Regions from separate parts of the Dactylosporangium sp. CS-047395 genome, predicted to be linked through region 1. Evidence: riboswitches for the same ligand, from Rfam matches in the RefSeq annotation. Region 1 holds a riboswitch; the other holds the start of a gene.

Region 1 (15,673 bases):
CGCCGCCGGCCACCGCGAACAGGTGGGTGGCGTTGGTCTCGGCCACGAAGCCGCGCGCGTCGAGCATCATCGCGTCGTCGGCCCCGGCCACGTTCGCCTCGAGCTTGGCCAGGATCGAGTTGAGCAGGTTGTTGTGGTGGATGCGCGGGTCGAGCACGTCCGGGCCGGGCCGGCGGACGCTGCTGGTGACGAGGGTGAGGCCGCTCGTGTCGTACACCGGGGCCTTGAACTCGGCGAGCACGATCAGCGTGCAGCCGGAGCGGTTGAGGCGCGGGTCCATGCCGCTGGTGACCTTCACGCCGCGGGTCAGGGTCAGCCGCACGTGCACGCCGTCGCGCATGTCGTTGGCGGCCAGCGTCGCGCGCAGGGCCGCGATCACGTCGGTGTCGGCCGGGATGCCCTCGAAGCCCAGGGCGACGGCCGAGCGCCGCAGCCGGGCGAGGTGCTCGTGCAGGCCGTAGACGCCGCCGTCGTACAGCCGCAGCCCTTCCCACACCGCGTCGCCGCCCTGCACCACGGAGTCGAACGGGGACAGGCCCGGCTCGTCCCGGTGCCGGAGCGTGCCGTTGACCCAGTACTTCACGTCGGCGTTGCGCTCGTCGTACCGCTGCAGCATGTCCCCGAGACTAGCCCGGGGACATGCCGCAACAGGTTCAGTGGTCCGCGCAGCAGGGCCGGTTGTTCGGCGGCTCGAAGGGCACCAGCACGCCGCCCCGGCCGAACTGGGTGACCAGCGTCAGCACCCCGTCGCGCCAGATCGGCCGCACGAAGTCGCGCGTGTCGACCAGCATCTCGGGCACGGCCGCCAGGCCGCCCAGGATCACGACCTTCTCGATCGCCGAGCCGGCCACGATCGCCGACACCGCGATGGTGCCCGTGAGCCGCTCATGGCCCTCGAACACCACCTGGCGGGCGCCCTCCGGGGGCTTCTCCGCCTCGGTGCCGACGGCGACCTGCCCGCCGGAGAAGTACGTGAACGCGGGGCGGCCTTCCGTCAGGATGTGATGGTCGGCCGCCTGGACGTCGGGGAACGGCATTACCGGGGGAGAACCCAGATCGGGTTCGCGTAGAACCAGAGGTCCTTCCACGGGTCGGCGTCGCCGAGGACGTCGATCGCCGGGCCGACCGGGTCGATGCCCGCACCCAGGTAGCCGGGGGCGGTGCGGTTGCCGTCGGTACCCCGCACGCGCACGTAGAACGGCTGGTCCGCGACGCCGAGGTCGTAGGTGAACGACACGGAGCCGCTCGTCTTGGTGACCTCGAACGACTTGACGACCTTGGTGTCGGGGGCCTTGAAGGTGTCCTTGTCGGACACGGCGCCCTTGACGGCACCCCGGATGACGTCGACGCGGGCCAGCTTCGGCACGAAGTTCGCCCAGTTCGCCTTGGCGGCCAGGTCGACCTTGATGACCAGCTCGGCGCGCTGGCCGCGGCGCAGCTGCACCGAGCCGCCCAGGGTGGTGCCGACCGGCGAGCCCTTGACGCGCACCTGCACGTCGAGGCCGTCGATCAGGCCGCCGTGGTCGACCCACACGCGACCGGCACGCATGCCGGCCATGACCGCCGCGTAGCCGAAGTTGCTCGCGCCGACGTGCGTGCGGCTGTAGTAGCCGGGCCAGAAGTCACCGGGGGTGAGGCTGGTCGGCTGGCCGTACACCGGGTCGAAGTGGTAGCCGTTGGTGTTGAAGTCCGTGTTGTCGGGGCGCTTCGCCGTCTCCTCGTAGACGACGTGCGAGTCCGAGTTCGCGGTGATCCACCACGGCTTGCCCTCGGCCAGGAGGCTGTCCCAGAGGCCGCCGACGGTGGCGGTCATCCAGTCGAAGCCACCCCAGGTGCGGTAGCTCTCCAGCGGGTAGCCGGGGTACGAGGCCGCGCCGGGGGCGTTGCCGTAGAAGCCGCGGGCGGAGCCGCCGCCGAGCGGCGTGGCGATGCCGGCCGCCTGGTGGCCGGGCGCGCCCTCGAAGCCGATCGCGATCTGCGGGTTGGCGTCGCGCCAGCCGCGGATCTCGTGCGGCGAGTCGATGCCGTTGCGGGCCGGGTGGTTGGCCAGGAACAGCGCGTCCTGGACCCGCCGCTTCGCGACCTGGTCACCCAGGAACTTGATGCCGGCGACCGCGAGGGCCTCGGTGACGTTGGCCGGGTTGACCGCGCCCTGCACCGAGCCGTCGAAGGTGCCCTCGAACTCCTTGAGGACGGCGACCTCGTTGGCACCGGGGTGCACGAACACGGTGCCGTGCTCGGCGGCCGGGATGTTCCACTCCAGGCCCTGGAAGACCAGCATGTCCTTGTAGTCGTCACGGGCCGCCCGGATCAGCGGGTTGACCTTGTCGACGCCGATCTTGGAGTGCTGGACGGTGCCGTGGTCGGTGATGACCATCCAGTCCAGGCCGTACGCCGACGCGTGCTTCACGTGGTCGTCGACCCGGTACATGCCGTCGCTGGAGAACTGGGTGTGGATGTGGTGGTCGCCCGCCAGCCACTTGTAGTTGTTGTTCGACGGGCGGTTGTGACCGTGGCGGTCCCAGCCGTCGAAGTCGTGGTGGTCGTCATCACCGTGCGCGTGCGCGACACCCGCGTTCGCCAGCGCCCCGCCCGCGGCGGCAGCGGCGCCGAGCAGGCCGGCGCGGCGAAGGAATCCGCGGCGGGAGACGTCGCCGGGGGAGAGCTCGCTGTCCGGGATCGAGGCGTCGAGCACCGCGGGGACGTCGCCGGTGGTCGCCGGCATGTCCGCGTGGTGATGGTGGTGGCCGTGGCCGGGATGATGACTGCCCATGGAAGGCACTCCTCAGCTGTTAGGTGGTCCTAACCGCCGACCCTCGATGGCGCGAGCGAACAACAGGTAGCGATATGCCTATGTGCGCGCGAACTTCAGCATGATCACCGTCGCTGCGAGGGTAAGGCCTAGGGCCACCACCAGCAGATCCATCCATCCGAAGCGGGTCTCGCGGGCGATCGTGCGCGGGGTGCCCCGGTCGAAGCCGCGGGCCTCCATCGCCGTGGCGAGCCGGATGCCGCGCCGGATGGCCGCCACGAGGAGCCCGAAGAGCGTCGAGAAAGGGCCCGCGCTGGTACCGCGAGCGCGCCGGGCCAGCCTGATCAGCCGGTACTCCCCGGCGAGCAGCGGGGCCAGGCGCAACGCGGCCAGCGCGCCGATCGCGAACCGGGGCGGCACCCGCAGGTGCGTGACCAGGGAGTCGGCGAGGTCGGTCGGGTCGATGGTGGCGAAGACCACGAAGCCGGGCAGGCCGACGGCGAGCAGGCGCAGGGCGTAGCCGACGGCGTTCTCGCGCACGTCCAGCCCGGCCATGTGGGCCACGACCGGCGAGTCCTCGGCCCCGAGCAGCACGGTGAACAGGAAGATGCCGGCCGCCGAGAGCAGGATCGGCCAGCCCCGCCGCCACAGGGTGCCCAGGCCGACCCCGGTGAACGGCAGGAGGACCAGCAGCACGCCGATGACGGTCAGCGAGGCGACCGGGTCGAGGGTGGTGACCACGGCTGCGGTGACCAGCAGCGCCGCGAGGAGCTTGGCGACCGCGTCGCGGCGGGAGAGCCAGGTCATCGGGTCAGCACCAGCCGCCGGTCGCCGATCGCGGCCACCAGCTGCGGGTCGTGGGTGACCAGCACCAGGGCCCGGCCCTCGTCGCGCAGGTCGGCCAGCAGCGTCACCAGCTCCCGCCAGGTGCGCAGGTCCTGGCCGAACGTCGGCTCGTCCAGCACCAGCACCCGCGGCGCGGCGGCGAGCGCGGTGGCGACGCTGAGCCGGCGCTGCTCGCCCCCGGACAGCGTGAACGGGTTGGCCAGGGCGAGGCGGTCGAGGTACAACCGCTGCAGTAATGCGTCGACCGTGCTGTCGGACGCGCCGCCGAGGGCGAGCTCGGCCCGGACGGTGTCGGTGACGAACTGGTGCTCGGGGTTCTGGAACACCGACCCGATCCGCGCGGCCAGGGCCTTCGCGCGCCAGCGGTGCGGCAGGCGGCCCGCGTCCCGTCCGGCGAGCGCGGCCGAGGCCACCACGCGGCCCCGGGCCGGTCGGGTCAGGCCGCCGAGCAGCAGGGCGAGGGTGGTCTTGCCGGCGCCGTTCGGGCCTTCGACGGCGAGCGCCTGACCTTCCAGTACACCTTCGTCGATCGTGTTCTTCGTGTGCGGCAGGGCCAGCGCCTCCGCGGTGAGCAGGGCCTCGCCCGGGGCCGTCCGGGCCCGGCGGGACGGCAGCGGGGCGCCCGGCGACCACACCGCACCCGCGCTCGCACTGTCGTCGCCGATGACGATCGTCCGGTCGACCAGGGGCAGGGCCTCGTCGATGCGGTGCTCGACCAGGATCAGGGTGGCGTCGAGGTCCTGGATGACCTTGGCGATCGCGGTCCGGACCAGCTGGGCGCCCTCCGGGTCGAGGTTCGCGGTCGGCTCGTCGAGCAGCAGCAGCCCGGGCCGCAGCGCGATGACGCCGGCGATGGCCAGGCGCTGCTGCTCGCCGCCGGAGAGCGCGGCGGTGCTGCGGTCCCGGTCGTACGGGAAGCCCACGGCGCTCAGCGCGGCGTCGACCCGCGGCCAGATCTCGGCCCGCGGCACGCCCCGGTTCTCCAGCCCGAACGCCACGTCGTCGCCGGCCCGGCTCATCACCAGCTGGGTCTGCGGGTCCTGGAACACGATCCCGGTCTCCCCGCGCGCCTGCCGGGCCGGGACCCCGTCCACCAGGACCTGGCCCTCCTGCTCGCCGGAGTCCTCGGCGAGCAGGCCGGCCAGCGCGGCGAGCAGGGTGGACTTGCCGGCCCCGGAGGCGCCGAGCAGCAGGACCCGCTCACCGTGCTCGATGCGCAGATCGAGGTGGCGGATCGCCCAGGCCTTGCGCCCGGCGTGCCGCCACCCGAATCCGCGGAATTCGACCGTACTCAAACCGCGATTCGTTCCCGGCCGCTCGGGAACCGATCGAGGACACCGGTGCGCGAAAGGGCCCGCTGCAGGGCCCAGCTACCGGCCCCGGCCACCACCGCGCCGCTGGCCACGACCAGCAACGCGTAGGTCCACTTCTGCCCGGCGCTGAACGTGTCGCCGTAGTAGACGCTCAGGTCGAACAGCGCCGCGCCGACGCCGGACAGCGCGCCCGCCACCAGGGCATTGACCAGTTTGTACTTCCGGTAGCCGGTCGCCGCGAAGCCGAACTCGCCGCCGATGCCCTGCACCAGGCCGGACACGACGACGGTGAGCCCCCAGGCCGAGCCGAACAGCGCGGAGACGGTCGCCGCGACGAGCTCGGTGTAGAGGCCGGCGCCGGGCTTGCGGATGACGAGCGGGCCGAGGACGGCCGGGATGAGCCAGATGCCGTAGATGACCGCGCGCCACGGCAGCGCGAAGCTCTCCAGGGCGTTCCACAGGTTGTTCCAGGCGTAGAACACCCCGGCGAACGCGACGGCGATGATGGACGCGACGACGATGTCGACGGTCCGCCACCGGGTCTCGGTGGTTTCCATGGTTTCGGTACCTCCCAGTTCGGGGCGAACCAGAAGGAGACGCGACGCCACACCGCATGTGCGGCGTGACGGCTTGCGTGAGGTGACCGAGCTCCCTGCGCTGGCATTACCCAGATCAGGTTCGAGGGTCTGCGGGGCCGTTGGGCGGCCGTCGCACTCTCAGCGCTGTGCGCTCCCCTGTCGGATGTGCAGTTGTTTTCTGAAGGTAACAGTGAACGTTGCCGGCTCGTAGTCTCGGGTCATGAAAATCACGGCGCGCTCGCTCACGTTCGATGTCGTCGCCGGCGGGCCCGAGGACGGCGAGCCGGTCCTGCTGCTGCACGGGTTCCCGCAGCACAGCGGCGAGTGGGCGGCCGTGACGCCGCTGCTGCACGCGGCCGGGCTGCGGACCTACGCGCTCGACCAGCGGGGGACCTCGCCCGGCGCCCGGCCCGCAGCGGTCGAGGACTACCGGATCACCGAGTGCGCCCTGGACGCCGTGGCCGTGCTCGACGCGCTCGACATCGCGTCGGTACACCTGGTGGGGCACGACTGGGGAGCCATCTGCGCCTGGCACGTGGCGTTGCGGCACGCCGACCGGGTGCGGACGCTCACGGCGGTTTCGGTGCCGCATCCGCACGCCTCGGCGTACGCCTATGCCAACGATCCGGATCAGAAGGAGCGGTCGGCGTACATCAAACTCTTCCGCCGGCCCGGCAAGGCCGAGTCCGTGCTGCTGGACGACGGCGCGCGCCGGCTGCGGGCGATCTTCGCGCCGCTGTCCGACGTCGACGGCTACGTCGCGCCGCTGCTCGAACCGGGCGCGCTGACGGCCGCGCTGAACTGGTACCGCGCGATGAGCTCGCTCGACCTGGTCGGGCTGGGGGCGGCGACGGTCCCGACGACCTACGTGTGGAGCGACGGCGACGTGGCGATCGGCCCCACGGCGGCCCGGGCCTGCGCGGACTTCGTCGCGGCGGACTACCGGTTCGTCCCGCTTGCGGGGATCAGTCACTGGATTCCCGATGAGGCGCCATCCGAGGTCGCGAACGCCATCCTGGCTCGCGCGGGCGTTCAGGCATAGCCATGGCTACTCGCGGGTAATAACCTGGCTTCAGGAGCGTCTACCTGGGGGTGTCCATGGTTGCGACGTCGGCGCGCGCGGAACGCGAGGCGCGCAAGGTCATCGAGGAGAACCGCGAGACCGAGTGGCGGAAGCCCAGCTTCGGCAAGGAGCTCTTCCTGGGCCGGTTCCGCCTCGATCTCATCGACCCACTGCCGGAACTCGACGCGGCCGCCGAGGCGCGCGGCACCGAGTTCCGCGAGAAGCTCGCCGCCTACATGGCCGCCGAGGTCGACGGGCAGCAGATCGAGCGCGACGCACGCATCCCCGACGACGTCCTGCGCTCGCTCGGCGAGCTCGGCGCCTTCGGGATGAAGATCGACCAGAAGTACGGCGGCCTGGGCCTCACCAACCTCGACTACTGCCGCGCGCTCATGCTCGTCGGCTCGGTCAACCCCTCGATCGGCGCGCTGCTCTCGGCGCACCAGTCGATCGGGGTACCGCAGCCGCTCAAACTGGTCGGCAACGACGAGCAGAAGCAGCGGTTCCTGCCCCGCCTGGCCGCCGGGGAGGTGTCGGCGTTCCTGCTCACCGAGCCGGAGGTCGGCTCGTACCCGGCCAACCTGCGCACCTCCGCCGTGCCCACGGAGGACGGCGACTACCTGCTCAACGGCGTCAAGCTGTGGGCCACCAACGGCACCCTGGCCACCCTGTTCGTGGTCATGGCCCTGGTGCCGAAGAGCGAGGGCCACAAGGGCGGCATCACGGCCTTCGTGGTCGAGGGCGACGCCGAGGGCGTGACGATCGAGAAGCGCAACGCGTTCATGGGCCTGCGCGGCCTGGAGAACAGCGTGACCCGCTTCCACGACGTGCGCATCCCGAAGGAGAACGTCATCGGCGGCGAGGGCCAGGGCCTGCGCATCGCCCTGAGCACCCTGAACACCGGCCGCCTGTCCCTGCCCGCGATGTGCGTGGGCGCCGGCAAGTGGTGCCTCGGCGTCGCCCGCGAGTGGGCGGCCGAGCGGGTCCAGATGGGCCGCCCGATCGGCAAGTACGAGGCGGTGGCCAAGAAGATCGCCTTCATCGCCGGCTCCACCTACGGCATGGAGGCCATGCTCGAGGTCTCCTGCCGCCTCGCCGACGACAACCGCAACGACATCCGCATCGAGGCCGCGCTGGTCAAGCTGTACGCCTCGGAGCTGGCCTGGAAGGTCGCGGACGAGCTGCTGCAGATCCGCGGCGGCCGCGGCTACGAGACGGCCGAGTCCCTGGCCGCCCGCGGCGAGCGGCCCATCCCGGTCGAGCAGATCCTGCGCGACCTGCGGATCAACCGCATCTTCGAGGGCTCGACGGAGATCATGCACCTGGCCATCGCCCGCGAGGCGGTCGACGCCCACCTCTCGGTCGCCGGCGACATCATCGACCCCGAGGCCGGCCTGGGCCGCAAGGCCAAGGCGGCCGGCAAGGCGGGCGGCTTCTACGCCAAATGGCTGCCCACCCTGGTCGCGGGCAAGGGCCAGCTCCCGAGCGGCTTCGCCGAGTTCGGCCCGCTGGCGGCGCACCTGCGCTACGTCGAGCGCGCGTCGCGCCGCCTGGCCCGCGAGACCTTCTACGCCATGGCCCGCTGGCAGGGCAAACTCGAGCAGAAGCAGGGCTTCCTGGGCCGCGTGGTCGACATCGGTGCGGAACTCTTCGCTATGTCGGCCGCGTGCGTGAAGGCCCGGACGGAGCTGGAGGCGCGCCCGGAGGGCGTGGAACTGGCGGACCTGTTCTGCCGCCAGGCCACCTTGCGCGCGGAGGCGCTGTTCCACGACCTGTGGACCAACGCCGACTCGGTCGAGATGGCCGCCGCCAAGCGCGTCCTGGCCGGCCGCTACCTGTCCCTGGAGGAGGGCGTGGTGCCCGCCCCGGCCGACGGCCCCTCGACGGCGACCTGGGAGCCGGGTCCCTCAACCGCCGAGGACGTACGCCGCCGGTTCTGATCGTCGTGCTGCCGGGCCCCGGGCGACATCGCCGGGGCCCGCTTGCATGCCGGGATCCCGTAGCCTGCCGGCATGCATCGCAGTCGATTGGTGAGCGTTGTCTTCGATACGCCGGGTGCGCGGGTCGGCGCGGAGGTGGACTTCTGGTCCGCCGCGCTGGGCACGCCGGCCTGGTCGCCGCCCGGCGAGGAGCAGTTCACCGCGCTCGTCGGCGCCGTCCCCGACTTCTTCACCGTGGTGCAGGCGGTCGGCGACGGTGACGGCGACGGTGACGCGGCCGCTGGGCCGCGCTACCACGTCGACATCGAGACCGACGACCTGGCGGCCGAGGTGGCCCGTCTGACGGCGCTCGGCGCGGAGTCGGTGAGCCGGTGGAAGGACGCCTTCGCGATGCGGTCGCCGGGCGGGCACGTGTTCTGCGTGGTGCCGGTGCACAGCGACCCCGAGACGTTCGCCCGCACGGCGCACACCTGGCCGTGACCTCCGGTGCTCAGCGCAGTCCGAGGGCGCGGAGTTCCAGGCGGGCCAGGGCCTCGACGGTCTCCGGATCGCCGCGGCGCCACAGCGCCGCCACCTCCGGGTCGACCTTCAGCAGGCGCTTCAGCGGCTGGGTGGCCAGGGCGCGCAGGGCCAGCAGGTCGCGGCCGGCCGTGACGCCGCGCAGGCGGGCGGCCGAGCCGGCCCGGCGGACCCAGCGGATGCGCAGCGGCAGCCAGAGGCCGACGACCAGCAGGACCGGCAGGACGACGATGACCAACGAGAGGATCCAGGCCAGGTCGTTGACGATGTCCTGCTGCTCCCGGCCCGCGCTGGCCAACGAGCCGGCGGCCTTGGCGGCGTCGCGGAAGGGTGCCGCGATGTTGTCGCCCACGCCGGGGACGCGGTTGATGCGGTCGCCGGCGCCGTTGAGGTTGGAGGCGAGCCCGTTGCCGGCGTCCTCGAGCTGGCGGCCCGGCGCGGCGAGCTTCTGGATCAGGTCGAACACGGCCATCCCGATTCTGACCCAGGCGTACACCCACACGACCACGAGCACGTCGGTCAGCAGCTGCCGGATGGCGACGGGGGCACGGTCGGCATAGAGCTTCATGGCTCCCAGCGTCGCGTATCCGGGCGGTTACTGCAGTGCTTGGTAGAACGCGTCGGGGGCCTGTTCCACCGTGGAGGAGTCCGGGCGCTCGACCTTGATCGTCTTGCTGGCGAAGTTGGCGAACTTGACGGTGCTGGTCGAGGCGGGGGCGGCGCCCACGGCGGGGGTGTGGGTCACCAGCTGCGTGACGTAGCCGTCCGAGTTCACGGTGGCCTCGAAGGGGACGGCCTTCAGGGCGTCGGTCGGGCTCGCGCTGGCCAGCAGGGGGTTCTTCGACTTGTCCAGGGTGCCGCTGAAGGAGCCCGGGGCGGTCTGCTGGACGGTGACGATCTCGTCGGCGAGGGAGCCGAGGCCGGTCGGGCTGCCGGTGGGGTCGAGGCCGAGCTTGGCCAGCGACTTGACCTTGGTGGTGATCAGGTGCGCCCAGCGGTCCGTGGTCAGGCCGGTGACCTGGAGGTACAGGTCCGGCGTCACCAGCACCGCGGCGATGTCGATCTTCCGGTCGGTGGTCAGCAGCTGGGCCTTGTAGGCGGTCGCCTTCTGCTTCGGGTCGGACGCGCCGTCGCCGGTCATGGTGCCGATCGTGCCGAGGTCGGAGTCGATCGTGAACGACAGCGGGACCTGGTTCGTCTTCGCGACCGCCGCCCGGAACACCGAGGCCGGGTCGGTCGCCACCGGGCCGGCCGGGGACGGCGTCTGCTCCGGGGAGGCTTCCTTGCCGCCGCTGGTACAGCCGGTCAGCGCCAGCACCGCCGCCAGCGCCACTGCGGCCAGGCGGTCAGCCCTCACGCGCATGGCTGACGGCGTCCGCGACGATGTGCGCGATGTGTTCATCAAGCAGAGCGTAGGCGATCTCGCGGCCGCGCCGGGAACCGCGCACGACGCCCGCGCCGCGCAGGACGCGCAGGTGCTGGGAGACCAGCGGCTGCGGTACCCCCAGCGTCTCCACCAGCTCGTGCACGCACTGCGGGCCGCCGGCCAGCTCGGTCACGATCCGGATCCGCAGCGGCGCGGACAGGGCCTTGAGCAGCTCGCCCGCCGCCTCGTAGCCGTCCTGGGGCTCAGGTGACACCGGCTTCGACCTTCGGCGCGGGGTCGGGCGCGCGGTGCCGGGCGCGTCTTGCCGCCCGTACCAGCGAAATGCCCACGGTCACGAAGAAGAATCCGGCGATCGCGAGCAGCACGACGGTCGCCCCGGGGCCGGTGTCGATCGCGGTGGACAGCCACACGCCGGCGCCCGAGACGAGCAGGCCGAGCCCGATGGCGGCGAGCATGGTGGCCCGGAACCCGCGGGTGATCTGCTGCGCGGTCGCCACGGGCACCACCATGAGCGCGCTGACCAGCAGCAGCCCGACGGCCCGCATGGCCACCGTGACGGTGACCGCGGTGGTGATGGCCAGGACCAGGTTCAGGGTGCGGACCGGCAGCCCGGAGACGCGCGCGTACTCCTCGTCGTGGCACACCGCGAAGAGCCACGGCCGCAGCAGGATCGCGACCGCCAGCACGGCCACGCCCAGGATCAGCATGACGGTCAGGTCCTGGCGGTTCGTGGTCAGCGGCGAGCCGAACAGGTACGTCACCAGGCTCCGGCTGCTCTGCTCGTCGGAGAGGTTGACCAGGACCACGCCGCCGGAGATGCCGCCGTAGAAGAGCATCGACAGCGCGATGTCGCCGGACGTGCGGCCGCGCTCGCGGACCAGCTCGATGACGACCGCCCCGGCCGCGGCCGCGAGCACCGCCATGATCACGGGGGACTGGTGCAGCAGCAGGCCGAGCCCGACGCCGGTGAGCGCGACGTGGCCGAGGCCGTCGCCGATCAGCGAGAGCCGGCGCTGGACGAGATAGGTGCCGATCGCCGGTGCGGACGCACCCGTGATGAGCGCTCCGAGCAGCGCGCGGATCATGAAGTCGTACGCGAAGATGCTCATGCGGCCGCCCGCTCCGGACCGACCGCGTGGTCGGGGCCGGCATGGAGATGGTCGGCGTGCGGGTGCACGTGGTCGTTGTCGTGCGCGGGCGGGGCGCCGTCGTGCACGATCTCGCCGCGGTTGACCACGACCGCCCGGGTGATCAGCGGGCGCAGCGGGCCGAGCTCGTGGGCGACGAACACGACCGTGCCGCCCTGCCCGACGAACCTGCGCAGGCAGCCGGCGAACAGCTCCTGGCTGACCGCGTCCACGCCGGCCGTCGGCTCGTCGAGCACCAGCAGCTCGGGGCCGCCGGCCAGGGCGCGGGCGATGAGCACCCGCTGCTGCTGGCCACCGGAGAGCACCGAGACGGGCTCCCGCACGCGGTCGGCCAGCCCGACGGCGGCCAGGGCGTCGGCGACGGCCTGGCGGTCGGCCGAGGAGGCGAAGCGCAGGAAGCCGCGGCGGGCCAGCCGTCCCTCGGCGACGACCTCGCCGACCGTGGCGGGCACGCCGGCGCCGGCCCCGACGCGCTGCGGCACGTAGCCGATGCGGTGCCAGCCGCGGAACCTGCGCAGCGGGGTCCCGAACAGCCGCACTTCGCCGCCGGCCAGCGGGGCGAGGCCCATCGCGGCCTTCACCAGGGTGGACTTGCCGGACCCGTTGGCGCCGAGGATGGCCACGACCTCGCCCGCGCGCACGTCGAGCGACACCCCGTCGAGCACGGGCCGCCCACCGTAGGCGACGACCGCCCGTTCGACCTGGAGAACCACCCTTCGAGCGTGCCTGATAATGGGAATCGTTGTCAACTTGCCTTGAAGGCCGCCACCGCGATCAGCAGGGTGAGGATGAGCACGCGCGGCAGCCGCGCAGCGGGAGGAGTCACCGGCCACGTCTTCGTCAGCAGCCACAGCAGCCCCGCCGCGAGCACCAGCAGTACCGCGGAACCCACGATTCCCGGCAGGAACAGGCCCAGGAACACGACCGCCGCGGCCACCAGGAACACCAGGGTCCTGTTCACGCGGGCGAGGCGGCGCAGCACGTGCTCGGTCATGGGTGGTCCTTCCGTATGCTCGGCGGCATGCTCGTGATGACCAGGTTCGTCGTCGAGGCCGACGAAGAAGGGTTCGCCGGGCGCGCACACGCCGCGCTCGCCGCCCTCGCGGCCTGCAAAGGGTACCTGCGCGGCCGCCTCGGACGCGCGTACGACGACCCGAGCCACTGGAGCATCCTCACCGAGTGGGAGTCGGTGGGCGCCTACCGCCGCGCCCTGTCCAACTTCGACGTGAAGATGTACGCCACCCCGCTGCTGGCCCAGGCGCTCGACGAGCCCTCGGCGTTCGAGGTGCTGGCCGAGACCGCACCGGGCGGTGAACTGACCGTCACGAGCAGTGACCGCGCCTGAGCGTGAGTGATCGTCGTGGCGTTTGGATAGGCTGATCGGCATGATGCCGCCGCAGGTCGGCCCGCCACCCCTCTGGGAGCAGCCGGACGAGGTCCCGCCACCGCCGCGCGGGCCCGGCGTGGTCGCGCCGTTCGCGTCGCCGCCGCGCGACCGCGACCTGCGCGGGCTGTGGTGGGGGCTGGGCATCGGCGGGCTGATCGTGGTGCTGTGCTGCGTCGGCGGGGTCGTCGGCGTGTCGCTGCTGCTGCCCTACGCCGACCGGGTCGGCAAGGGCCAGGTCGCCGCGGTGGTCGAGGACTACCTGACCGCGGTCCGCGACGAGGACTTCACCACCGCCCGCCGCCAGCTCTGCGACGACGAGCAGCGCACCCACTCGCTCGGCTGGTTCGAGGACCACTTCGGCACCACGCCGGTCACCGACTTCACGGTCGACGCGGACAACGTCACGATCAGCAACGCGATCACCGTCCCGGCGCGGGTGCGCGAGCAGACGACGTGGGTGGAGAAGCAGTACGTCATGGAGCAGGCCGGCACGCGCTACGTGATCTGCGGCGGGATCGACTGACCCACCGCCCTCGCCGGGCCGCGCGGCGCGCCCGTTAATCTGGTGCGGCTCGACGCGGCGTAACCGTACCGTCGAACGTGACGTTGACGGTTTGCCCGGGTGAACACCACGCAGGACACCACCCGACACCAAACACGACCAGCCTTGCCGACAGCCAGTCGCCGTGAGGCTTAGGAGGAACCCATGGCCGCAGATCGCATCGATTCCGTCGTCAGCCTCGCGAAGCGCCGCGGCTTTGTCTTCCCGTCCAGCGAGATCTACGGGGGCACCCGCTCGGCCTGGGACTACGGCCCGCTCGGCGTCGAGCTCAAGGAGAACGTCCGCCGCCAGTGGTGGCGCACGATGGTCCAGCAGCGCGACGACATCGTCGGCCTCGACTCCGCGGTGATCCTGGCCCGGGACGTCTGGGTCGCCTCCGGCCACGTCGACGCGTTCGTCGACCCGCTGACCGAGTGCGCGTCCTGCCACAAGCGCTTCCGGGCCGACCACCTCGAGGAGGCCTGGGTCGAGAAGAACGGCACCGAGAAGCCGTTCGTGCTCGGCGAGATCAACTGCCCGAACTGCGGCAACAAGGGCACCTTCAGCGAGCCGCGGATGTTCAACGGCCTCATGAAGACCTACCTGGGCGCCGTGGAGAACGACGAGGGCCTGCACTACCTGCGGCCCGAGACCGCGCAGGGCATCTTCGTCAACTTCAACAACGTGGCGGGCGCCGCGCGCAAGAAGCCGCCGTTCGGCATCGCGCAGATCGGCAAGAGCTTCCGCAACGAGATCACCCCGGGCAACTTCATCTTCCGGACCCGCGAGTTCGAGCAGATGGAGATGGAGTTCTTCGTCGAGCCCGGCAGCGACGAGGAATGGCACGAGTACTGGCTGCAGCAGCGCTGGAACTGGTACCTCGACCTGGGCATCTCCGAGAACAACCTGCGCTTCTACGAGCACCCGAAGGAGAAGCTCTCGCACTACTCGAAGCGGACGGTCGACATCGAGTACCGCTTCCGCTTCGGTGGCCAGGAGTTCTCCGAGCTCGAGGGCATCGCCAACCGCACCGACTTCGACCTCACCACGCACTCCAAGCACTCCGGTGTCGACCTGTCCTACTTCGACCAGGAGAAGAAGGAGCGGTGGGTGCCGTACGTCATCGAGCCCGCCGCCGGCCTCACCCGGGCCGTGCTGGCGTTCCTGCTCGAGGCGTACGACGAGGACGAGGCGCCGAACACCAGCGGCTCGGTCGACAAGCGCACGGTCATGCGCTTCGACAAGCGGCTCGCCCCGGTCAAGGCCGCGGTGCTGCCCCTGTCGCGCAACGCCGACCTCTCGCCCAAGGCCCGCGACCTCGCCGCCCAGCTGCGCAAGCGCTGGACGGTGGACTTCGACGACGCCCAGGGCATCGGCCGGCGCTACCGGCGGCAGGACGAGATCGGCACGCCGTACTGCCTGACCGTCGACTTCGACACGCTCAACGACAACGCCGTCACGATCCGGGACCGCGACACCATGACGCAGGAGCGGGTCTCGATCGACCAGGTCGAGACGTACCTGATCGAGCGCCTCCCGGGCTGCTAGGGCCTCAGAACGCGAACCCGCCGGGCCGGTCGTTGCGATCGGCGACCAGCCCGGCGAGGGTCGCGAGGGCGATCTCGGCCGGCGTGCGCGAGCCGATGTTGAGCCCGATCGGCCGGTGCACCCGGGCGATGTCCGCTTCTTCGACGCCGAGGCTTCGCAGCGCCTCGACGTGCGGTCCGGCGTGCCGGGGGCTGCCCATCACGCCGATCCAGCGCGCGGGCGTCCGCAGGGCCTCGCGCAGGACCGGGCCCAGCTCGGGCCGGTCGTGGTCGCACACCACGATGTCGGTGTCCGCGTCGATCGCGATGCCGTCGAGGCCCGGCTCGGCCAGCGCCACCCGGAAGTCCAGGGTGGCCGCGAACCGCAGCAGGTGGCCGGCGACCGGCGAGTCGAAGACGGCCACCAGGGCCCGGGCGTCGCTCATCGCTCACTCTCCGAAGTGTTCGTCGGCGCTTCATGCCGACGGTACCAATCGACGGGGTAGCCTCCTTCGCGTGACGGTGACCGAGGAACACCCGGCTCCCGAGGCGGAGGCCGAACCGAAACGGGGCTGGCGGCCGGGATCGGTCGAGGTCCTCGCGGTCGTGCTGGTGCTCGTGGTGCTGCTGCGCGAGCCGATCACCCGCTCGCTCGCCACGCCCGCCCTGCAGA
Region 2 (15,673 bases), 450 kb from region 1:
GCTCGGCATGCTCTCGGCGCTGCGGTACGCGTTCGAGATGATCGACTCCGAGCTGGACATCGCGCACATGCCGCTGGACGACCCCGAGGTGTACGACATGCTCTGCCGGGCCGACTCCGTCGGGGTGTTCCAGGTCGAGAGCCGGGCCCAGATGGCGACGCTGCCCCGGCTCAAGCCGCGGACGTTCTACGACCTGGTGGTCGAGGTGGCGCTGATCCGGCCGGGCCCGATCCAGGGCGGCTCCGTCCACCCGTACATCCGCCGCAAGAACGGACTGGAGGAGGTCAGCTATCCGCATCCGCTGCTCCAGCCGTCGCTCGAGAAGACCCTGGGCGTGCCGCTGTTCCAGGAGCAGCTCATGCAGATGGCCATCGACGTGGCCGGCTTCACCCCGGCCGAGTCCGACGAGCTGCGCCGGGCGATGGGCTCGAAGCGCTCGATGGAGCGGATGAGCGCGATCCGCGACCGGCTCTTCGCCGGCATGGCCGAGAACGGGATCACCGGGCCGCTCGCGCAGGAGCTGTTCGAGAAGCTGGCCGCGTTCGCCAACTACGGCTTCCCGGAGAGCCACGCGATGAGCTTCGCCTACCTGGTCTACGCCAGCGCCTGGCTCAAGCGCTACCACCCGGCCGCGTTCTGCGCCGCGCTGCTCAACGCCCAGCCGATGGGGTTCTACTCGCCGCAGTCGCTGGTCGACGACGCCCGCCGGCACGGGGTCGAGGTGCGCCGGCCCGACATCAACGCCAGCGCGGCGGCGGCCACGCTGGAGGGCGACCCCAAGCCGGACGTGTCCGAGGCGCCGCGCGATTGGGGCCGGGACGGCCCCGCGGTCCGTCTGGGGTTCAGGTCCGTGCGCACGCTGGGTGACGCGGTGGCGGAAAAGCTCGCGTCGGTACGGCACGAAGGCGGCCCCTACACCTCCCTGACCGACGTCGCGCGGAGGGCGGGCCTGTCCGCGGTACACCTGGAGGCCCTCGCGACCGCGGACGCCTTCGCGAGCCTGGGACTCACCCGCCGCGAGGCCCTGTGGGCGGCCGGCGCCGCGGCCCGTGAGACGGCGAACCGGCTGCCGGGCACGGTCGGCGGCCAGCACGCGCCGATGCTGCCCGGCATGGACGCGGTCGAGCGGATGGTCGCCGACGTGTGGGCCACCGGCCTGGCCCCGGACGCGCATCCGGCCCAGTTCGCCCGGCCCTACCTCGACACCATCGGCGCGGTGTCGATCGAGGGCCTGCAGGCGGTCAGTGCCGGGCGCCGGGTGTCGGTCGGCGGCATCGTCACCCACCGCCAGCGCCCGGCCACGGCCGGCGGGGTCACGTTCATCAACCTCGAGGACGAGACCGGGATGCTGAACGTGACCTGCACGCCGGGGCTCTGGCAGCGGTACCGCCGGGTCGCCCGCACGGCCAACGCGATGGTCATCCGCGGGGTGCTGGAGAAGGCCGAGGGGGTGCTCAACCTGCGGGCCGACCACCTCGCCGCGCTGACCCTGCCGATCCGCTCGCCGAGCCGCGACTTCCGCTGACGCTTGCCGGGTGCGGCTTGCGCTGACACTTCCGCGTGCGGCTCCCGGTGCGGCTCAGCCGGTGGCCAGGCGGTCCCAGTCGGCGGCGAACTGCATCGGGTCGCTGGGGTTGGCCTTGATCGGGATGACCCCGCCGGGCTGCATGACCGAGACCCGTTCCAGCGGCACCGCGAACACGGCCGGACCCGCCACCGGGGCGCGACCCTGCACGGCGATGTGCAGCTGCGCGGAGTACAACGGCCGCCCTTGCTCGTCGAGGCTCCCGGCGAACTCGGCCGACAGCACCCGGATGGTCCCGGGGATGCCGGTGGCGAGGATCTGCTGCTTCAGGAAGGGGTCGGCGGGCGGCGGCGTGGGTGGTGCCGGCGGTTGTTCGGCCGCGAACGACCACTCGATGACCACCTTGGCCGGGTCGAGCGGGTCGACGAGCACGGTCAGCGGGCGGCCGGTGCCGAGCATGCCGGTCGCGATCAGCGGCACGTACTCCTTCACCGTGGTGTCGTAGGTGCCGTGCCCGGGCGCCGTGATCCGCAGCTGGAGCGCGACCTGGGGCTGCTCGTTCATGTACACCCCGGTCTGGCGCGCGCCGAGGACCTGGGCGGTGCCGCGCACGCCGTGCTCGCGCAGGGCCTGGGCGTCCTTGAACCGCCGGTGGAAGCGCCGCCCGAACAGGAACAGGATCACCGCGGTGACCATGAGCGCGCCACCGACCAGCGTGAATGTCGTGGTGAGCTCGGGCACGACGGCCCCGACGCCGACGAAGACGCCGCCGAGCAGGAACTCGAAGACGGCCACGAGGTACATCACGATGGCCGGCCCACGGGAAGTGGTCATGGCGCGAATGGTGGAGCAGTCAGCCCTTCGCCGCTGTCGTCTCCGCGACCGCCCGCTGTCCGGAGGTACGCCAGAGCCAGAACAGGCCGACGAACGGCAGGACCAAGGGGACCCAGCCGTAGCCCTCGCCGAAGCCGGACCAGACGGTCGGGTGCCGGAACGCGGCCTCGTCGACCAGGCTGGCCGTGCCGACCGCGAGCACGCCGAGCAGCTCGAAGCCGACCGCGAACCAGGCGACCCGGCGCGAGGCCGGGCTTGAGCGGGCCAGGGCGACGGTGGCCACGATGTAGACCAGCGCGGCCAGCGCCGAGAGCGAGTAGGCCAGCGGCGCGTCGTGGAACTTGGTGCCGATCTGGACGCCGGCCCGCGCGCTGGCGGAGAGGGCGAACACGCCGTACACGAACACGAGCACGCGCCCGAAGCCGCGGTTGAGGGGTTTCCCGGTCTTGTCAGCCATTCCAGATCTGTCCGAGTCGCAGGATGAGCACCGGCACGATGACCGCCGCCGCCCCGATGAGCAGCGAGCCCCAGCGGGTCGGCTCCATGCGGGCCAGCACGATGCCGGCCGGGGGGAGCAGCACCGCGGTCAGCAGGTACCCGATGAGCGTGACCATGTCGCCGCCGGTCGGCCGGCTACCGTCCGCCAGCCCGACGACCAGCGCCACCACCTGGACCGCCACCAGCGCCTCGACCGCCCACAGGCCGATGAACAGCGGGCGGGACGGCTCACGCTGCCGGAAGAACTCGACGAACGCCCAGACGGCGACCACGAGCGACAGCACGTGTGCGGCGATTGCCAGCGGCCCGATCACGGCCGACAGCGTATCCCCGCCGCGGATCGGTATCCTCGGCAGCATCGGTCCTGGCCGGCGGTAGGACACGCCGCGCTCCGTGAGCGTGGTTCACTTCTGTCGGCAAGCCGCCACTGGCACGTTTCCGGGATTCTTCCGCGTAACCGTGGCCGTACCGTTCATGGCAACGCAATACGACGACCAAGGGGAACACGATGAGCGACTTCGACGCCGGCGACACTGGTCACGACGTGGACTACGGCCACTTCTCGGCCGGCCAGGAGCACGACGGTCTCGACCAGCTGCACCAGGCCCAGGGCTCGGAGCACGACGCGCAGTCGCAGTTCGGCGTGTACGAGGACGACCACCACGCGCAGGAGTCCACGGACTTCTCGACGGGCCAGCACGTGGAGTACGACCAGCCGGCCGCCGTGCACTTCGAGTCGACCGACTTCACCAACTACAGCCACGACGCGTCCGAGGACGACCACACGTTCGCCGCCCAGGGCAGCGAGCAGACCCACTCGGCCGAGTTCGGCGAGCTGGACGCGCTGTCGCAGCGCTTCGACACCGCGTTCGCCGAGGGCACCGAGCTCCACGGCGGCGAGGGCCAGTTCGGCGTCGCCGCGAACTAGTCCCACCGTTGTACCGAAGGGGGCCCCGGCGGGCCCCCTTCGTGTTGTCTCAGGAGTGGCCGGAAACGGCCTGCGGGACGTAGCCCGCCGCCAGGCGCTCGAGCTCCTTCTCGTCCAGGGTCAGGTCGGTCGCGGCGATCGCGTCCTCCAGGTGCTGCAGCTTCGTGGCGCCGACGATCGGGGCGGTCACGGCCGGCTGGGCGAGGAGCCAGGCCAGCGCGGTCTGGGCCGGGCTGACGCCGCGCTCGGCGGCCAGTTCGGCGTTGGCGTCGACGATGTCGAACGCGCTCGCCGAGTACAGCGAGTCGCCGAACGGGTCGTTGTTGGCCCGCGTGGTGCGGCGCTCGCCGTCGCGGCCCCGGTTGCCGGCGAGCAGGCCCCGGGCGAGCGGGCTCCACGGGATGACCCCGACGCCCTGGTCCTGGCAGAGCGGGAGCATTTCGCGCTCTTCCTCGCGGTACACGAGGTTGTAGTGGTTCTGCATGGCGACGAACGGGGTCCAGCCGTTCGCGCGGGCGAGGTACTGGGCCTTGGAGAACTGCCAGGCGTACATGCTCGACGCGCCGATGTAGCGGGCCTTGCCGGCGCGCACCACGTCGTGCAGGGCCTCCAGGGTCTCCTCGATCGGCGTGTTCGGGTCCCAGCGGTGGATCTGGTAGAGGTCGACGTAGTCGGTGCCGAGCCGGCGCAGCGAGTTGTCGATGCCGGCCAGGATGTGCTTGCGCGACAGGCCGCCGTCGTTGGGGGTGTCGCTCATCCGGCCGTGCACCTTGGTGGCCAGCACGTAGTCGTCGCGGCGCGCGAAGTACTTGGCGAGCAGCCGGCCGGTGATCACCTCGCTGGCCCCGAGGGAGTAGACGTCGGCGGTGTCGAAGAACGTGATGCCGGCCTCGGCCGCGCGGCGCACGAACGGGTCGGCACCCTCCTCCTCCAGCGCCCACGGCCGCTGGGCCGGGTCGCCGTAGCTCATCATGCCGAGACAGATTTCCGAGACCTGCAGGCCGGTCCGGCCGAGTCGTACTTGCTTCATGTCTGAAAAGCTATCGCGGTGCATCCTCCTGAACGGCCACTCGGACGACTGCATCTCATCACCGACACGAGACCGGGCCGCGACACCCTCGCCGTGGTGGCCGCGGCCCTGCGCGCGGGCTTCGACGTGGTGCAGGTGCGCCCCGAGGACCACGTCACCGACCGCGAGGCCTACGAGCTGACCGTGCGCGTGCTCGCCATGTGCCGCGAGCTGGGCCGCACCTGCCTGGTCAACGACCGGCTGCACATCGCCCTGGCGGCCGGGGCCGACGGCGGGCACGTGGGCGCCGACGACCTGCCGGTGGCCGCCGCCCGGCGCATCCTGGGCCCGGCCGCGATCCTCGGGGCGACCGCGCGCAACCCGGTCACGGCCCGCCAGGCGGTCGCGGACGGCGCCTCGTACCTCGGCGTAGGTCCTGCTTACGCGACGGACACCAAGGCCGGCCTGCCCGACGCCATCGGGGTGGCGGGGGTCCGCGCGGTCGCGGCGGCGGTCCCGGTCCCGGTGGTGGCGATCGGCGGGGTGACCGCGCACCGGGCGCCGGAGCTCTATGCGGCCGGCGCGCACGCGGTCGCCGTGGTGGGTGCGGTCAGCGGGGCGGCCGATCCGTTCGCCGCGGCCGCGGAGTTCCTCCGGTGAGCGTCGCGATCGTCGGGGCCGGGATCATCGGCCTGAGCATCGCGTTCGAGCTGGTCGAGCGGGGTGTTGAGGGGATCACGCTGTACGACGGCGATCCGGGGCGGGGTGCCGGGCTGGTCGCGGCCGGGATGCTCGCGCCCACCGCCGAGGCCGTCTTCGGCGAGGAGGACCTGCAGGCCCTGATGCTGGAGTCGGTGCGGCGCTGGCCCTCGTTCGCCGCGCGGGTCGAGGCGCGGACCGGCGTTGCGATCGCCTACCGCACCGAGGGCACGCTGCTCGTCGCCCTCACCGCCGACGACCAGGCGGAGGTCGACCGGCTGATCGGGTTCTACCGCCGCGCCGGTACCGCCATCGAGCCGCTCACCGGCCGCCAGCTCCGCGAGCGCGAGCCGCTGCTGGCCCCGCGGGTGCGCGGCGGGGCGTACGCGCCGGGCGATCACCAGGTCGACCCGCGGCTCCTGCTGCGCGCGCTGCGCACCCTGCCGGTGCGGTTCGAGCGGCGGGAGATCACCGATCTGTCCACGCTTCGGGAAGATGTGACGATCGTCGCCACCGGGATCGGCTCGGCCGCGCTGACCGGGCTGCCGGTGCGCCCGGTGAAGGGTCAGCTGCTGCGGCTGCGCGGGCCGGAACCGCTGCTGCGGCACGTGGTGCGGGGCGTGGCGGCGGGGCGGGACGTGTACCTCGTCCCGCGGGCCGACGGCGAGCTCGTCGTCGGGGCCACGGAGGAGGAGCGCGGCGCCGACACCACGGTCACGGCCGGCGGCGTGCTGGACCTGCTCCGCCCGGCCGCCGACCTGCTGCCCGGGGTCGCCGAGCTGGTCCTCGCCGAGACCCTGGCCGGCCTGCGCCCGGGCACTCCGGACAACGCCCCGGTGATCGACCGGCTGCCCGGCGGCGCGTTGGTGGCCACCGGGCACCACCGCAACGGCGTCCTGCTGGCCCCGGCCACCGCGGCGGCGATCGCCGACCTCATCGTCTTCGATTCGACGGAAATCGATATCAGCGCGTTCGGGTCCGGCCGCTTTACCTGAGCCCGACGGCGGCGTTATGGTCGAGGCGTATCCCACGGGAGTCCGGTGTGACCGGGCTGAGAGGGGGGCTGTGAGCCCCCGACCGTCGAACCTGATCCGGGTCATGCCGGCGCAGGGAGGCAGGAGTGATGAGCCACATGCAGCTCGTGGTCAACGCCGTCGCATCGACGGTCGCCGACGACACCACCGTCGCCGACGTGGTGCTCGCGCTCGCCGGGGACGATCCCCGCGGGATCGCGGTCGCCCTCAACGGTGACGTGGTGCCCCGCTCGCACTGGGCGCAGACCCGCCCGGCCGACGGCGACCATGTCGAGGTGCTGACGGCGGTGCAGGGTGGTTGACACCGCGGACGTCCTGGTCCTCGACGGCGTCGAGCTGCCGTCCCGGCTGATTCTCGGTACGGGCGGCGCCACCAGCCACGCCGCGCTGGAGGCCGCCATCCGGGCCAGCGGCACCGCCCTCGTCACCGTGGCGCTGCGCCGGCTCGACCCGGCCGCGCCCTCGCTGCTCGACGTGGTGGAGCGGTGCGGCGTGCGCGTGCTGCCCAACACCGCCGGCTGCTACACCGCGACCGAGGCGGTCAAGCTCGCCCACCTGGCGCGGGAGGCCTTCGGCACCAGCTGGGTGAAGCTCGAGGTGATCGGCGACGAGGAGACGCTGCTGCCGGACGGGGTCGAGCTGGTCACCGCGGCGGCCGAGCTCGCGGCGGACGGGTTCGTCGTGTTGCCGTACACGAGCGACGACCCGATCCTCGCCCAGCGCCTCGCCGACGTTGGCTGTGCCGCGGTCATGCCGCTCGGCGCGCCCATCGGCTCCGGCCTGGGCATCCGCAACCCGCACAACATCGCGCTCATCCGGCGGCTGGTCACCGTCCCGGTCATCCTCGACGCCGGGATCGGCACCGCCTCCGACGCCGCCCTCGCCATGGAGCTGGGCTGCGACGGGGTGCTGCTCGCCTCCGCCGTCACCCGGGCCGAGCACCCCGCGCGCATGGCCGAGGCGATGCGCCTCGCGGTGCGGGCCGGGCGGCTGGCCCACCTGGCCGGGCGCATCCCGCGCCGCCTGCACGCGACCGCATCCAGCCCGACCGGAGGCATGCCGTGGTAGCACCCATCGAGCCGCGTCTCGTCCTGTTCACCGACCGGCGGCAGGCCGAGCGCCCGCTGGACGAGGTCGTCGCCGGCGCGATCGACGGCGGCGCGCGGGTGGTGGTCCTGCGCGAGCACGACCTCCCGCCGCGGCGCCGGCTGCAGCTCGCGGCCGCCCTGCGCACCCGCCTCGACCAGGTCGGCGGCCGGCTGCTGCTGGAGGAGGACGGGGCGGTGCGCAAGTGCCACAACCTCGAGGAGCTCTTCGCGGCGGCCGACGGTCCGCGGTACGTCACGCTCTCCCCGATCTTCGCCACCCGCAGCAAGCCGGGGTACGGCCCGCCGCTCGGCCTGGCCGCGCTCGGCCGGATGGCCGTCGTGGCACCGGTCCCGGTGTACGCGCTCGGCGGCGTCGACACCCCGGCCCGGGCGCGCGACTGCCTCGACGAGGGCGCGGCGGGCGTGGCCGTGATGGGTGCCGTCATGCGCGCCGACGACCCGGCGCGGCTGGTCAAGGAGCTGCTGACCGCATGAGCGCCAACCCACCGGTCGCCATGACGATCGCCGGCTCGGACTCGGGCGGCGGGGCCGGGATTCAGGCCGACCTGAAGACCTTCGCCGCGCACGGCGTCTTCGGCACCAGCGTGATCACCGCGCTCACCGCGCAGAACACGGTCGGCGTGCGGGCCATCTCGGCCGTCGACCCGACGTTCGTCGCCGCGCAACTCGAGGCCGTGCTCGACGACCTGCCCGTCGCCGCGGTCAAGACCGGCATGCTCGCCACCCCCGAAACGGTGGCCACGGTCGCGAGGTTCGCGCCGCGGCTGCCCGGCCTCGTGGTCGATCCGGTGCTCGTCGCGTCCTCGGGCGACCGGTTGTTCACGGCCGATGCCGAGCGGGCGTACCTCGAGCTGCTCTTCCCGCACGCCACCGTGGTCACCCCGAACCTGCGGGAGGCGTCGGTGCTGCTGGGCCGCGAGGTCCTCGACGCCGACGACGCGATCAAGGCCGCCGCCGACCTCGCCGGCTTCGGACCCCGGTGCGTCGTGGTGAAGGGCGGGCATCTGCGGGGGAGCGCGGAGGCGGTCGATGCGATCTGGTACGACGGGCGCACCTCGCTCCTGACCGCGCCCTGGATCACCACGGCCAACAACCACGGCACGGGCTGCACGTTCGCGGCCTCACTGGTGTCCCGGCTGGCCTCGGGCGACGACCTTCCGGCCGCGCTCGACGGGGCCAAGACCTATGTGCACAACGCCCTGACCCGGGCCGCCGGGTGGTCGCTCGGGTCCGGTCACGGACCGCTCGCCTGGGGCTGAGTCTCTCCTTTTTCCGATCGACATTTCTGGCTACCCCCATGCCTTTTTCAGGAAGGAAGAGCATGAAGCGCAAGGTGTACGTCCAGGGCTCGCGCGAGGATCTCCGCGTCCCGTTCGCCGAGGTCGACCTGAGCGGCGACAACCCGCCGGTGCGGCTCTACGACACGTCGGGGCCGGTGACCGACCGACGGCCGTGGATCGCCGAGCGCGGCCCGGTCGAGCGGACCCAGCTGTACTACGCGCGCCAGGGCGTGATCACCCCGGAGATGGAGTTCGTGGCGATCCGCGAGGGCGTCGAACCGGAGCTGGTGCGCGCCGAGCTGGCGGCGGGCCGGGCCATCCTGCCCAACAACGTGAACCACCCGGAGAGCGAGCCGATGATCATCGGGTCGCGGTTCCTGGTGAAGGTCAACGCCAACATCGGCACCAGCGCGGTGTCCTCCGGCGTCGACGAGGAGGTGGCCAAGCTGACCTGGGCCACCCGCTGGGGCGCCGACACGGTCATGGACCTCTCGACGGGCAAGCACATCCACGCGACGCGCGAGGCGATCATCCGCAACTCGCCGGTTCCCATCGGTACCGTGCCGATCTACCAGGCCCTGGAGAAGGTCGGCGGGGATCCGTTGCGGCTGACCTGGGAGGCCTATCGCGACACGGTGATCGAGCAGGCGGAGCAGGGCGTCGACTACATGACGGTGCACGCGGGAGTGCTGCTGCGGTACGTGCCGCTGACCGTCAAGCGGGTCACCGGCATCGTGTCGCGGGGCGGCTCGATCATGGCCGCCTGGTGCCTGGCCCACCACGAGGAGAACTTCCTCTTCACCCACTTCGCGGAACTGTGCGAGATCTTCGCGCGGTACGACGTGGCCTTCTCCCTCGGCGACGGCCTGCGCCCGGGCTCCATCGCCGACGCGAACGACGAGGCCCAGCTGGCTGAACTGCGGACCCTGGGCGAGCTCACGAGCATCGCCTGGGAGCACGACGTGCAGGTCATGATCGAGGGCCCGGGGCACGTGCCGATGCACAAGATCAAGGAGAACGTGGACCTGCAGATGGAGTGGTGCCACGAGGCGCCGTTCTACACGCTCGGGCCGCTGACCACGGACATCGCGCCCGCGTACGACCACATCACCTCGGCCATCGGGGCGGCCATGATCGCGATGTACGGCACCGCGATGCTCTGCTACGTCACCCCCAAGGAGCACCTGGGACTGCCGAACCGCGACGACGTCAAGGCCGGCGTGATCGCCTACAAGATCGCCGCGCACGCCGCCGACCTGGCCAAGGGCCACCCGGGCGCGCAGGCGTGGGACGACGCGCTGTCCAAGGCCCGGTTCGAGTTCCGCTGGGAGGACCAGTTCAACCTGGCCCTCGACCCGGACACGGCGCGCTCGTACCACGACGAGACGCTCCCGGCCGAGCCCGCCAAGACCGCGCACTTCTGCTCCATGTGCGGCCCCAAGTTCTGCTCGATGCGGATCAGCCAGGACCTGCGCGAGTACGCCGAGCTCGGCATGCGGCAGAAGTCCGACGAGTTCACCGCGGCGGGCGGCCAGGTGTACCTTCCGCTGCTCCACTAAGGTCGGTGGGGTGGAGTCTTCCGCCCCCCGCACCGCGGTCGTCTGGCAGGTGCTGCGTCGCGAACTGGCCCGGGCCGAGCGTCCGCTGAACGCCCTCGACGTCGGCGGCGGCACCGGCGGCTTCGCCGTGCCGCTCGCCCAGGCCGGCCACACGGTCACCGTCGTGGACGCCAGCCCCGACGCGCTGGCCGCCCTCACCCGCCGCGCCGCCGAGGCCGGCGTGGGGGAGCGCGTCCGCGCGGTCCAGGGCGACGGCGACGGCCTGGCCGACCTGGTCGAGCCGGGGAGCGTCGACCTGGTCCTCTGCCACAGCCTGCTCGAGGTCGTGGACGACCCGCACAAGGTCGTCGCCGCGCTCGCCGGGACCCTGCGCCCCGGCGGCGCGGCCAGCGTCGTGGTCGCCAACCGCGCCGCCGCCGTCCTGGCCCGCGCGATCAGCGGCAACCTGGCCGCCGCGTCCCTGCTGATGGCGAGCCCCGACGGCCGGGGCGACAGCCGCGACCGGCTCCGCCGCCGCTACGACGCCGGCACCGCCACCGCCCTGCTGGACGAGTGCGGCCTGACCGTCGAGCAGGTCCACGGCGTCCGCGTCGTCGCCGACCTGGTCCCCGGCACCGTGGCCGAGAGCGAGCCCGAGGCCCTGGCCGCGTTCGAGCTGGCCCTGGCCGCGACCCCGCCGTACCGCGACATCGCCACCCAGCTCCACCTCCTAGCCCGGCGCGGATGAACCTCCTGGCTCCGGTCGAGCCGCGCTACGGCCACGCCAGCCTCGCCGACGTCCTCCCGACCGCGCTCGCCGTCCTGGGCGTCCCCGGCGCCGAGGACGTGCTGAACCTGGCCGGTGAGCTGGACGGCGTCCGCCGGATCGCGGTGGTCCTGCTGGACGGCCTGGGCTGGCACCAGCTCCCGCTGGCCGCCGGCCACGCCCCGACCATGACCGACATCGTCCAGGGCCGCCTCGGCTCGGCCCGCCCCATCACCTCGGGCTTCCCGTCCACCACCCCGGTCAGCCTGGTCACCCTGGGCACCGGCACGGCCCCCGGCCGGCACGGCATCGTCGGCTTCAACCTGCACCGCCCCGGCACCGACCAGGTGGTGAACCACCTGCACTGGACCGGCGAGCCGGATCCCGCGGACTGGCAGCCGGTCCCGACGGCGTTCACGAGAGCCCACGAGGCGGGCCTGGCCCCGACGGTCGTCACCAACCCCCGTTTCGCCGGTACGGGCCTGTCCCAGTCGGCCTACCGCGGCGCCCGCCTCGGCCCGGGCGTGGAGGCGGACGCGGTCGCGGAGGAGATGCTGGCCGCCCTGTCGGAGTCGAGCCTGGTGTACGGCTACCTCCCCGACGTCGACCGGGCCGGCCACGACTTCGGCCTGGCCACCCCGGAATGGCACCGGGCGACGGCGGACGCCGACCGCCTCGTGACCCGCCTGGTGGACGCCCTGCCCCCGGACACGGCCCTGCTGGTGACCGCCGACCACGGCCAGCTGGACATCCCGCCGGAGTGCCGGCTCGACCTGGCCCAGGACCCCCGCCTGACCACCGGCGTCTCGTTCGTGACGGGCGAGGCGAGGGTCCGCTACCTGCACACCGCGTCCGGCGCGGAGGCGGACGTCCTGGCCACCTGGCGCGCGATCCTGGGCGACCGGGCCTGGATCGTCCCCCGCGAGGAGGCGGTGGCGGCGGGCTGGTTCGGCCCGGTCCCGGAGTCCCACCTGCAGCGCATCGGCGACGTGGTGGCGGTGTGCCGGGACCGCTGGATTCTGCTGGCGAGCAACCACGAGCCGGCGCGGCTGGGGGAGATGGTGGCCTTCCACGGCTCCAGCACCCGGGCGGAGATGGAGATCCCGCTGCTGGTCGTGCGGCGGTAGGTACTGGCTGTTGTCGCGATATGTCGGGCTTCGTTCCTCAGCCCGACATATCGGACTTATACCCCGCCAGGTCATATATGCGCATCTGGCGGCGGTGATCAACGGCTGACCAGCGGTTTTCGGATCGCGGCGCCGGCGATGCGGGCCGGGTGAGGTCAGGGCCGGAAGACCGGGGGCGGCGGGCGCGGCTTCGACTGGTGCGGGCCGGGTGAGGTCAGGGCTGGAGGGCCGGGTGGCGGCGGCGCGGCTTCGACACGGTCGGGGTGGCGAGCAGGGCGGTGAGGTGGCGTACGTGGCGGGCCAGTTCCAGCCGCGGCACGTCCGCGCCCGCATGGTGGGCGACCAGGGCCAGGAGTTCGTCGCGGTCGGCGGCGACCAGGACGCCCGGGGAGCCGGCCGCGGGGTCGTCGGCGAGGACGGCGACGTCGGCGCGGCGCACGCCCAGTTGACCGGCGCGGTTCAGGTAGGTCTCGCCGGGCAGCAACAGCGGGATGCGGCGGGCGCGGGTCCAGCCGGCCACGAGGAGTACCGCTGCGGCTTCCGGGTTTATCGCCCTTGTCCATTCCGCCGTCGGGGTGATCACCAGACCGGGGACGACGCTGCAGGTCAGGGCCGGGTGGCGGCGGCGGAGTCCCTCGAGCGCCGCGACGACCGGCGCCAGGGGCGAGGTCATCGCGACATGGGCCATGCCCGGAAGGTAAGGCAAACCTAAGTTTTCGTCAAATTTGTCATAGGGGGCCGCTAGGGTCTGCGGTGTGGGGCGAAGTCAGGTGGTACCACGCGGAGGCGCCGAAGAGTTCGGGCCCGGCGCCGATGACACGGGCTGCACCGTGTTGCACGTCGACATGGACGCGTTCTATGCCTCGGTGGAGGTCCGCCGGCGGCCCGAGCTGCGCGGGAAGCCCGTCATCGTCGGCGGGGCGGGGCCGCGCGGGGTGGTGTCGGCGGCCAGTTACGAGGCGCGGAAATACGGCGTGCGCAGCGCGATGCCGGGGAGCCGGGCGCAGCGGCTGTGCCCGCAGGCGGTGTTTCTGCCGCCGGACTTCGCGGCCTACACGGAGGCGTCGCGGGCCGTGATGGCGATCTTCCGGGACGTGACGCCGCTGGTGGAGCCGCTGTCGCTGGACGAGGCGTTCCTCGATGTGGCCGGTGCGCGCCGGCTGCTCGGGCGGCCGGCCGAGATCGCCGCGCTGATCCGGGGGCGGGTGGCCAAGGAGCAGCGGCTGACGTGCTCGGTCGGGGTGGCCGGCACGAAGTTCCTGGCCAAGCTCGGTTCGACGCGGGCCAAGCCGGACGGGATGGTGGTCGTGCCGCGGGACCGGGAGCTCGAATACCTGCATCCGCTGCCGGTGGAGGCGCTGTGGGGCGTGGGCGAGCGGACGGCCGAGGCGCTGCAGCGGCTCGGGCTCAAGACCATCGGCGACCTGTCGGCGGCGCCGGTGGGGATGCTGCGCTCGGCCGTCGGGGACGCGGCGGCGCACCACCTGCACGAGCTGTCCTGGGCGCGGGACCCCCGACGGGTGATTCCTGAGCACGTGGAGAAGTCGATCGGCGCGGAGACCACGTTCGACGTCGACGTGAGCGACCTGTCGACCATCCGACGCACCATGCTCGCCCTGTCGGGGAAGGTCGCGGAGCGCCTCCGCCACGCCGGGCAGGCCGGCCGGACGGTCGCCGTCAAGATCAGGCTGGCCGACTTCCAGACGCTGAGCCGGTCACGCACCGTAGACGTGCCGACCGACGTGGCGCGGGAGATCTTCGAGATCGGCTGGGCGTTGTTCCAGGCCGGGCGGCCGGGGGAGCGCATTCGGCTGGTCGGGGTGCGGGTGGAGGGGCTGGTGCATGCCGACGGTACGCCCCGGCAGATGACGCTCGGTGAGCGCGACCACGGCTGGCGCGACGCCGAACGAGCGGCCGATGCGGTCGCCGCGCGGTTCGGCAAGGGGCTGGTGAAGCCGGCCAGCCTGCTGCGCGGGGACGGGATGCGCACCGACGGAAATGGAGCCGCACCGCGCGGGGAGGGGACGGAAGAGGCACCGAGAGGACACAATGGAAGGACATAGGAGCCAGACTCGTCGGAAAATCGGCACGGCCGGACCATCGTCCCGCTTTCCGACGGGTTGAACCCCTCGTAAACTTGCCAGTACGCAGCCGTCCGGCTGTGCCGGACTGCCGGTCCTCTCAGGGGCCGGCCTTCGCGACCGGGGAGGAGTGCCGTGCCGCTCTCGGAGCACGAGCAGCGGCTGTTCGAGCAGATCGAGCGGTCGCTAGCCGAGGATCCAAAGTTTGCTTCGGCGGTGCGCGCCACCGACCCGCGGTTCCATGCCAAGCGCCGGATGATCGCCGCAGGGATCCTGCTGCTGGCCGGCATGGCGCTGCTTGTCTACGGCGTGGCAATTCGAATTCCACTCCTCGGCGTGGGTGGCTTCCTGGTGATGCTGGGCGCGTTGGCGTTCGGCGTCCAGGCGTACCGCCGCGGCCAGTCCACCGACCTGCACGCGGTCGGCGGAACGGCCACACGTCGCACCCGCCAGCGCCGTGGTGGCCTGGTGGACCGCTTGGAGGAGCGCTGGCGCCGCCGTCCTGAGGGTGACCTCTAGCGGCTTCGCCGGCCGGGCTCGGGCCGCCCGCTGACCACGGACGGCCCCAAGTGGGTGAAGCGCGCCCTCGAACCGGGGCGGCGTTGGTCGACCCGCCTGGGCTGGGTGCTGCGCGGGCTTGATCCGGCCTGGTGGCCCTATCGCCATCTCCTCGGTGCGGCAGCCGGCCGCCGTGAGTCGCCTTCCGCGCGCCGTGAGCCGCCTTCCGCGCGCCGTGACAAGCCCTCCGCGCGCCGTGACAAGCCCTCCGCGCGCCGTGACAAGCCCTCCGCGCGCCGTGACAAGCCCTCCGCGCGCCGTGACAAGCCCTCCGCGCGCCGTGACAAGCCTTCCGCGCGCCGTGACAAGCCTTCCCCGCGCGCCATGACAAGCCTTCCGCGCGCCGTGAGAAGCCTTCCGCGCGTTGCGAGCCGACCTCTGCGCTGCGAGCCGTCTTCCGCGCCGTGAGCCGTCGCGCCTGTTGCCTCGACGATCCGGTTCGAGCGATTGCGGCCGTCTCCCACACCACCCCCAGACCGGTCCGGTGCACGCGACCATGGCAGTTTCACCGCGACGAAGATCAATTCGGAACCAGTAATCACCGCGAATCGGAAATAAGACCCGTCAGGCGAAAAATCCGATAAGTCGCGGCGCGCCAGCGCCCGACTTATCGGACAAAAAACGAAGACCGCCCCCGCAGCAAAGCAGGAGCGGCCTTCACCAAAGAACAACAGCAGTTATTGATCA

Evidence for each region. A riboswitch is a leader RNA that binds a small molecule or an ion and turns the genes downstream of it on or off. The one in region 1 is predicted to bind thiamine pyrophosphate.
Region 2: another riboswitch for thiamine pyrophosphate. It lies ahead of thiS (sulfur carrier protein ThiS); the one in region 1 lies ahead of ACQP00_RS46170 (ECF transporter S component).

The regions. Positions count from the first base shown of each region.
Region 1 is NZ_CP192015.1:9,863,311-9,878,983, reverse strand. It holds gene ACQP00_RS46195 (aminotransferase class IV) at 1-616, opposite strand, end outside; gene ACQP00_RS46190 (hypothetical protein) at 654-1,037, opposite strand; gene ACQP00_RS46185 (PHP domain-containing protein) at 1,037-2,773, opposite strand; gene ACQP00_RS46180 (energy-coupling factor transporter transmembrane component T family protein) at 2,852-3,559, opposite strand; gene ACQP00_RS46175 (ABC transporter ATP-binding protein) at 3,556-4,893, opposite strand; gene ACQP00_RS46170 (ECF transporter S component) at 4,890-5,468, opposite strand; TPP riboswitch at 5,543-5,657, opposite strand; gene ACQP00_RS46165 (alpha/beta fold hydrolase) at 5,710-6,531, shown strand; gene ACQP00_RS46160 (acyl-CoA dehydrogenase family protein) at 6,588-8,492, shown strand; gene ACQP00_RS46155 (VOC family protein) at 8,583-8,972, shown strand; gene ACQP00_RS46150 (hypothetical protein) at 8,983-9,579, opposite strand; gene ACQP00_RS46145 (hypothetical protein) at 9,607-10,374, opposite strand; gene ACQP00_RS46140 (ArsR/SmtB family transcription factor) at 10,358-10,651, opposite strand; gene ACQP00_RS46135 (metal ABC transporter permease) at 10,641-11,507, opposite strand; gene ACQP00_RS46130 (metal ABC transporter ATP-binding protein) at 11,504-12,259, opposite strand; gene ACQP00_RS46125 (DUF6703 family protein) at 12,292-12,540, opposite strand; gene ACQP00_RS46120 (antibiotic biosynthesis monooxygenase) at 12,568-12,891, shown strand; gene ACQP00_RS46115 (hypothetical protein) at 12,932-13,456, shown strand; gene ACQP00_RS46110 (glycine--tRNA ligase) at 13,640-15,022, shown strand; gene ACQP00_RS46105 (XdhC family protein) at 15,027-15,446, opposite strand; gene ACQP00_RS46100 (permease) at 15,517-15,673, shown strand, end outside.
Region 2 is NZ_CP192015.1:9,413,717-9,429,389, reverse strand. It holds gene ACQP00_RS44105 (error-prone DNA polymerase) at 1-1,525, shown strand, start outside; gene ACQP00_RS44100 (hypothetical protein) at 1,580-2,359, opposite strand; gene ACQP00_RS44095 (hypothetical protein) at 2,379-2,816, opposite strand; gene ACQP00_RS44090 (hypothetical protein) at 2,809-3,171, opposite strand; gene ACQP00_RS44085 (hypothetical protein) at 3,366-3,785, shown strand; gene ACQP00_RS44080 (aldo/keto reductase) at 3,835-4,815, opposite strand; gene thiE (thiamine phosphate synthase) at 4,909-5,454, shown strand; gene thiO (glycine oxidase ThiO) at 5,451-6,488, shown strand; TPP riboswitch at 6,513-6,623, shown strand; gene thiS (sulfur carrier protein ThiS) at 6,617-6,829, shown strand; gene ACQP00_RS44060 (thiazole synthase) at 6,822-7,595, shown strand; gene ACQP00_RS44055 (thiamine phosphate synthase) at 7,589-8,110, shown strand; gene thiD (bifunctional hydroxymethylpyrimidine kinase/phosphomethylpyrimidine kinase) at 8,107-8,895, shown strand; gene thiC (phosphomethylpyrimidine synthase ThiC) at 8,958-10,475, shown strand; gene ACQP00_RS44040 (methyltransferase domain-containing protein) at 10,486-11,202, shown strand; gene ACQP00_RS44035 (alkaline phosphatase family protein) at 11,199-12,347, shown strand; gene ACQP00_RS44030 (hypothetical protein) at 12,562-13,035, opposite strand; gene ACQP00_RS44025 (DNA polymerase IV) at 13,103-14,410, shown strand; gene ACQP00_RS44020 (DUF3040 domain-containing protein) at 14,564-14,947, shown strand; gene ACQP00_RS44015 (transglutaminase TgpA family protein) at 15,664-15,673, opposite strand, start outside.